Linked DNA regions of Gemmatimonas phototrophica. The protein of the gene in region 2 binds, or shares a complex with, the protein of the main gene of each other region. Links are inferred from orthologs where the notes say so. Each region holds a gene or a part of one and is shown on either strand. Other genes may lie near its edges.

Region 1 (3,328 bases), 4.7 Mb from region 2 along the record:
TGATTGACCGGGTGGACGAGGGCGTGGCGTTCGCCGAGCCGTGGTCTGCGGTTGAGCAGCGGCTGTAACGGAGAAGCGCGATGCCCGGACGCTGGAGCTGGACCGATGCCTACATCTTCATCGCCGTCATTTCGGCGTTGCAGATCAGCATGTTCTTGCTACTCACCAAGGTGTATCTGGTGATGCTCCCCGAGGGCGCGCAGTGTCCGGTGTGCGACGGCGATACGCTCGCCGTGCAGCGCAAAGGGTGGCGTCGGTTTCTGGGGTTTCGCGTGCGCTACAGCTGGTGCACCGACTGCGGCTGGGAAGGGATGCACCGCCGTAGTGATGCCTGGATGGCGGCGCACCGCAAAGGGCGCCGCTGGGGCCGTCAGACCCCGGCGTCCATGACGAACAGCTTGAGCCAGTCCGGCCAGTTGCCGCTGAACTCGAAGAAGTCGTCGTAGTAGGCCAGCCCCAACTCCTCGAGCTGGGCAATGAGGTCGGAGAGCGTATCCTCACCCACCAGCGGGCCAATGGCAATGAGCCCGGCTTCCACCCGAAACTCGTCGGCGGTCAACGAGAGCGCCTCGTCGAACTGGGCGCGGGTGAGACCCACGCGTTCAAACGCGCTCTTCTTGATGAGCAGCGTGGGGGCGGTGTGCGAGAGAGTGAGAGGCATGCCGGAATTTGGTTCGGTGCGATAGCCGGCGGCAGTGGAGCCGTGGGAGCACGATGCGGCATGGCCGCAAAGAAATCGGCAGCAACAGCGATCGTTTGTTTTACCTTTTGAGCATGCCGACTGACCTCATCCCCTCCCCCACCAGTGCCACCCTCGAAGCCACGTTCGATGTGATCGTGGTGGGCGGCGGACATGCGGGTACCGAAGCGGCGGTGTCGGCCGCCCGCAGTGGGGCCAAGGTCGCGCTCATTACCGGCGCGCTTGAACAGATCGGGCAGCTCTCCTGCAATCCCGCCATTGGCGGCATTGCCAAGGGGACCGTGGTGCGCGAGGTGGATGCGCTGGGCGGTATCATGGCGCGCGCCACCGACCTGGCGAGTGTGCAGTTCCGCATGCTCAATCGCGGCAAGGGGCCGGCCGTGTGGGCGCCGCGCGCGCAATGTGATCGCGGATTGTACCGGCGAGCGGTGCGCACGTTGCTGGAAGCGCAGCCCAATCTGCTCACCATGCAGGGGATGGTCGCGCGGCTGCTCTTCGACGAAGGCGCTACCGCCGGTACCCGTCGCATTGCCGGCGTGGAAACCGCCGAAGGGCGTCGCTTTGGTGCGCGTGCGGTGGTGCTCACCACTGGCACCTTTGGACGTGGCACCATGCACATTGGCACCGGCACGCGCATCAGTGGTGGCCGCGCTGGTGAAGCGCCCAGTGTGCTGCTGGGTGAACAGCTCGACGCCGTAGGGCTCACTACAGAGCGTTTCAAGACCGGCACACCGCCGCGCATCGACGGGCGGAGTGTGCGCTACGACGTGACGGAGCGACAGGACAGCGAGATTGAGCTGTTCGATTATTCGTGGTCGCATTTCTGGACCACCCCGCGCCGCTCGCACCATGCGGAGAGCACCACGCGTCATCCGGTGCAGATGCCCTGCTGGATTACGTGGCTTGAAGAATCGGGCACAGAGATCATCACCGATCATATCAATGAGTCGGCGATGTACGGTGGCGCCATTGCGTCACGCGGGCCGCGCTATTGCCCGAGTGTCGAAGACAAGGTCGTGAAGTTTCCCGACAAGACACGACATCAGCTCTTCCTCGAACCCGAGGGGCACGACACCACCGAGCTGTATGTGAACGGCCTCTCCACGAGTCTGCCGGCACCGGTGCAGTTGGAGATTCTGCGCTCCGTGCCGGGGTTGGAGCATGTGCGCATGACCCGCGCCGGCTACGCGATTGAATACGATTACTATCCGCCCACACAGCTCGATGCGTCGCTCGGTTCGCGCGCCATTGATGGGCTGTATTTCGCCGGGCAGGTGAATGGCACCACCGGCTACGAAGAAGCGGCGGGTCAGGGCGTCATTGCCGGCATCAACGCCGCGCGGTGTACGCAGGCGCGTGAGCCACTCGTACTGGGGCGCGAAACGAGTTACATCGGCGTGCTGGTGAATGACCTCATCACGCGCGGCGTTGATGAGCCGTATCGGCTGTTTACCTCCCGCAGCGAATTCCGGCTCACCGTTCGGCAGGACAACGCGCTGTCGCGATTGGCACCGATTGCCGACGAGGCCGGGCTGTTCACCGGCGTGGAACGCGATGTCATGGCCTCGCGCCTCTCGGCGGTGCGCGATGCGCTCGCCCTGGCCGAACGCACCAGCATGACGCCGGAGGTGGCCGACCCGCTGCTGGTGGCCGCCGGCTCCCGTCCGCTGCAGCATGCGGTGCGGGCGGTGGAGCTTACCAAGCGGCAGGACATTTCCCTGCAATCGCTCTTTGATGCCGCCGGGGTGGGCGCCGATCTCCCACGGGATGCCGTAATTGGCGCCGAGCTGGAGATCAAATACGCCGGCTACTTCGACAAGGAGCGCTCGCGCGCCGCTCGGCTCACTGCCCAAGGGGCCCTGCCCCTCCCCACGTCGCTCAAATACGACGAGATCCGAACGATCTCCATTGAAGCGCGGCAGAAACTGGCCCGCCTGCGCCCCGCGACGCTGGCCCAGGCCAGCGCCATTCCCGGCATCAGCCCCGCCGACCTGCAGAACCTCATGTGGGAAGTCCGGCGCCAAACTACATCTATATAGATGTAGGGGACGGGGAGCTCCACACCTCCGATCCTCCTCACCTCCTTCGTTCGGGCGCGGCGTTCCCGTCGGTTAGCCCGTTGCGAGTCGCTGGCTTCGAAGAGGCTGAACGGCAACGGCGAATGGACCTGGCGCGGCGTTTCCGCTGCAACTCTGCGATTGGCAAGATGTGGTTGTGCCAGAACGTTGGAGTTGAGGAGGTGAGGAGGTGATGAGGTCGGTATTTTCTCACTTTTGGTGCTTCTGATGTGAAATGGCTTAATACTGGCTCTATAGTGATTGTATAAGATAGGAGTATTTGGTCCCTTGAAACCGTCTCGTCCCACACGTTCCAAGGCGGAGAGGGCCCTGTTCTTGAACCTTGGTGACCAAACGGGGTCTGGAGGGGTAGAATTCAGGAGTTGTCTTCCCAATTAGCGGCCACGGGGCCGGGAGAGCATATGCGCCAGCCGATGTCATATCGTGGGTTGTACCGAACGATCAGCCCGAGGGGTGTTATTCCCATGGCGCTGGGCGCGGTGGGGATGAGTCTGGCGTTGGCGCGTGTGGGTGGGGCGCAGGTGGTGCAGCCGCCGCAGCCGCCCACGAT
Region 2 (3,268 bases):
GAAGGAAGCCACGCGCGGCATGGCGACGCTCGTCACGCCGCTCAAGGCCGGCAACGCCTCCTTTGAAGTGTACGCCGGCCCGCAGGAGTTCAAGCGATTGCTGGCCATGGGACGCGCCTTCGAAACCAGCAATCCCTATGGCGGCTGGATTCAGGGAATCGTGCAGCCCTTTGCCACCATGGTCATTCGCCTGCTGTTGTGGATGAAGGCCACGCTCGGCGTGTCGTACGGCTGGATCCTGGTGATCTTCGGCGTCGCCATCCGCATCATTCTCTGGCCGCTCAACCAGAAGGCGATGCGCAGCAGCATGCAGATGCAGCGTATTCAGCCTGAGATGCAGGCGCTGCAGACGCGCTACAAGGGCGATCCGCAGAAGCTGCAGCAGGCCATGATGCAGCTGTACAAGGATCACGGCATGAGCCCCTTCAGCTCGTTGTCGGGCTGTTTGCCGATGCTCATTCCGTTGCCGGTGTTCTTCGCGCTGTTCTTCGTCTTCCAGAACACCATCGAGTTCCGCGGCGTGCCGTTCCTGTGGTTCCCCGACATCTCGGTGAAAGACCCGTACTACGTCATCCCCATTCTGGTGGCGGTCACCACGTTGCTCATGTCGTGGATTGGCATGCGCGGCATGAAGGCCAACGAACAGCAGAAGATGATGATGTATCTGATGCCGGCCATGATGCTGATCTTCTTCTTCAGCATGGCCTCGGGACTCAACCTGTACTACTTCATCCAGAATCTCGCGTCGCTGCCGCAGCAGTGGCTCATTTCGCAGGAACGGAGCAAGGCGGCTCCGCTCGTGCGGGGATAACATGGCCCACGGCCCACGTGCCACACCCTCGCTGGTGGCTGGCGACGATGACACCATCGTTGCCCTGGCCACCGCCCCGGGACGTGGCGCGGTGGCGCTGGTACGACTCTCGGGGGCGCGCGCGATACCCATCGCTCGCGCCCTCGGCGCGTATGGTGGAGCCAGCGGGCGCGCGGCGGTGCCCCGCCGGAGTGTGCTCGCGGCGCTGACGCATCCGCACAGCGGTGAACCGCTGGAGCAGGTGCTGGTGACCTGGTTTGCCGCACCGCATTCGTACACCGGCGAAGAGGTGGTGGAGTTTGCCACCCATGGCGGAGCCGTGTCTCCGGCCCTTGTGCTGAGCGCGTGCGTGGCGCTGGGGGCGCGTGAGGCGCTGCCCGGTGAGTTCACCCGACGCGCTGTAATAAATGGGCGTATGGATCTGCTGCAGGCCGAAGCGGTAGCGGATTTGGTGGACGCCCGCACACGGGCCATGCAGCGTCAGGCGTTGGCGCAACTCGATGGTGGACTGTCGCGTCGATTGCTGGCGCTGCGCGACGACGTCATTCATCTGGAAGCGCTGCTGGCGTACGACATCGATTTCCCTGAAGAAGACGATGGCCCCATTGCCCCGGCGCGCATTGCGGCGGCGGCCCACCACGTGCACGCCGCGTTGACGGCGCTGCTGCGCACCGCGCCGCGCGGTGCCATGGTGCGCGATGGTGTACTGGTGGTGATTGCCGGCCCACCCAACGCCGGCAAATCGAGTCTGTTCAACGCGTTGTTGGGGGAAGCGCGCGCGATTGTGACGGCCATTCCTGGCACGACACGCGACGCCATTGAAGCGTTGCTCGATCGCCCATCACTGCCGCTGCGCCTCGTGGATACGGCCGGGCTGCGCGATACCGATGATGAAGTGGAACGGCTGGGCATTGAAGTGAGCAGCCGCTACCTGGGGCGCGCGCAGGTCGTGCTGGCCTGTGGCGCCAGCGATCCCGATGTGCAGCACACCATGAGCGTGGTGCAGTCGCGCACCGACGGCGTGGTGGTTCCGGTGCGTACCAAGTGTGACCTGCACACGGGAACGCTTGGGGTGCCGGTGAGCGCGGAACGCGGCGATGGACTGGCCGAGCTGCTCACGCACATTGATGCGGCCGCCATGCAGGCCGTGCCAGACGACGGTACCAGCGACACCATGCTCACTCGCGAACGCCACCGGGTGGGACTCACCGCGGCGCTGGAGGAAGTGACCGCGTTTCAGGAGGCGTGGGCCACCGGCGCGTTGCCCGCGCCGGTGGCAGCAGTGCACCTGCTTACGGCGCGCGAAGCCATTGGTGAGCTCATTGGCACCGTGGACACCGAGGATGTGCTGGACCGGGTGTTTCGGGACTTCTGTATTGGGAAATAGTGCCGTTGCCCCATAACTCGGTACCCAAACGCAAAACCCGAAACTGATCAGTTTCGGGTTATGGGTTGGAGTTGTGGGTGGTGAGTAACCAGCCCCTTAACTCACCACCGTCAGCCGTGGCCGCTCCACATACGGTTCAGCGGCGAACGCCAGTTCTTCGGCGCTGGCGCGCACGGACCAGGCAAAACCGCGGGCCGCGATGGCGGCTTCCACCTGGCGGGCGCCCAGGAAATAGCCGGCGCGTTCCGGCAGCACCGTGCGATCGACAGTGCGCGCTTCGTCGCTCATGCCGCCGGAGAGGTAGCGCAGGCGCAGTCCCAACCCGGCCCGGTCCAGATGCTGGCCGGCGGCGCGGGAGAGGATGGGCTCGATTTCGCGAATGCGCGCGTACTGGCGTCGGGCAAAGCCGAAATACTCCCAGGCCGCGTGGCCGGGGCTGATGGCGCGCGAGACCTGCACCGCGAGCCCTTCGTTCATGAGCAGTTCGCGCAGCGTGGCCTGACGGCCGGTTTCCCAGTACGAGTAGTACCCGCCGGCGTCCTGCACGAGCGCCCGCATGCTGCTGCGACTGGCGGGGGAGGTGTAGCGAATGACGTGCGTGATTTCGTGCGCGAGCCAGAGCGGAATGAGTTCCGGATCGAGGCCGAGCGCCTGGGTGTCAGGGTTGGTGACCCCGGTGAAATGCTCCAGGCAGACAAAGGCGATGCCGCGCCCGTTCACCACCAGTTCACCGGCGTTCGCGGCGCCCACGCCGACCATGAGGACGATGTCGTAGGGCACGTCCACGTCGAGCAGCATGCGCACCTTGTCCTCGGTCTGGCGCGCCAGCGTCACGAGGTCGGTGGTGGCCAGCAGGGTGAGCAGGTCGGTGCGGTCGGCCGCGACGGTGGCGCGCACGACTTCTTCGAAGTGCGGGCCGGACGGCTCAAGGACATAGTTGTCCCAATAGGCCGTGAGCAGTTCACGATGGCGCTCGAAATACTCGAGATACGCCGCAAACCGATCTTCGGCCTCGAGAACCGCGAGAAAATCTGGAACGAGATTGATCAACATCAACGACCCAGGGTCGG

What was found.
Region 1: the proteins of mnmE (region 2) and mnmG are in contact, whole or in part, in a solved structure (PDB 9HIP), measured with the Escherichia coli proteins. The link is inferred for Gemmatimonas phototrophica from one-to-one orthologs.

The regions. Positions count from the first base shown.
Region 1 is NZ_CP011454.1:41,526-44,853, reverse strand. Bases 343-3,256 are described here. They hold mnmG (tRNA uridine-5-carboxymethylaminomethyl(34) synthesis enzyme MnmG), read left to right. Parts: upstream 343-774; coding sequence 775-2,739; downstream 2,740-3,256. Other genes in these bases: GEMMAAP_RS00175 (SIMPL domain-containing protein), read left to right, coding at 3,243-3,256; GEMMAAP_RS00185 (hypothetical protein), read right to left, coding at 371-661; GEMMAAP_RS20160 (hypothetical protein), read left to right, coding at 343-446. In the rest of the region: GEMMAAP_RS00190 (hypothetical protein), read left to right, coding at 1-68; more of GEMMAAP_RS20160, read left to right, coding at 81-342; more of GEMMAAP_RS00175, read left to right, coding at 3,257-3,328. UniProt on the Escherichia coli protein: NAD-binding protein involved in the addition of a carboxymethylaminomethyl (cmnm) group at the wobble position (U34) of certain tRNAs, forming tRNA-cmnm(5)s(2)U34.
Region 2 is NZ_CP011454.1:4,711,458-4,714,725, reverse strand. Bases 152-3,005 are described here. They hold mnmE (tRNA uridine-5-carboxymethylaminomethyl(34) synthesis GTPase MnmE), read left to right. Parts: upstream 152-812; coding sequence 813-2,198; downstream 2,199-3,005. Other genes in these bases: GEMMAAP_RS19860 (DUF2268 domain-containing putative Zn-dependent protease), read right to left, coding at 2,295-3,005; yidC (membrane protein insertase YidC), read left to right, coding at 152-811. In the rest of the region: more of yidC, read left to right, coding at 1-151; more of GEMMAAP_RS19860, read right to left, coding at 3,006-3,251. UniProt on the Escherichia coli protein: Exhibits a very high intrinsic GTPase hydrolysis rate. Involved in the addition of a carboxymethylaminomethyl (cmnm) group at the wobble position (U34) of certain tRNAs, forming tRNA-cmnm(5)s(2)U34.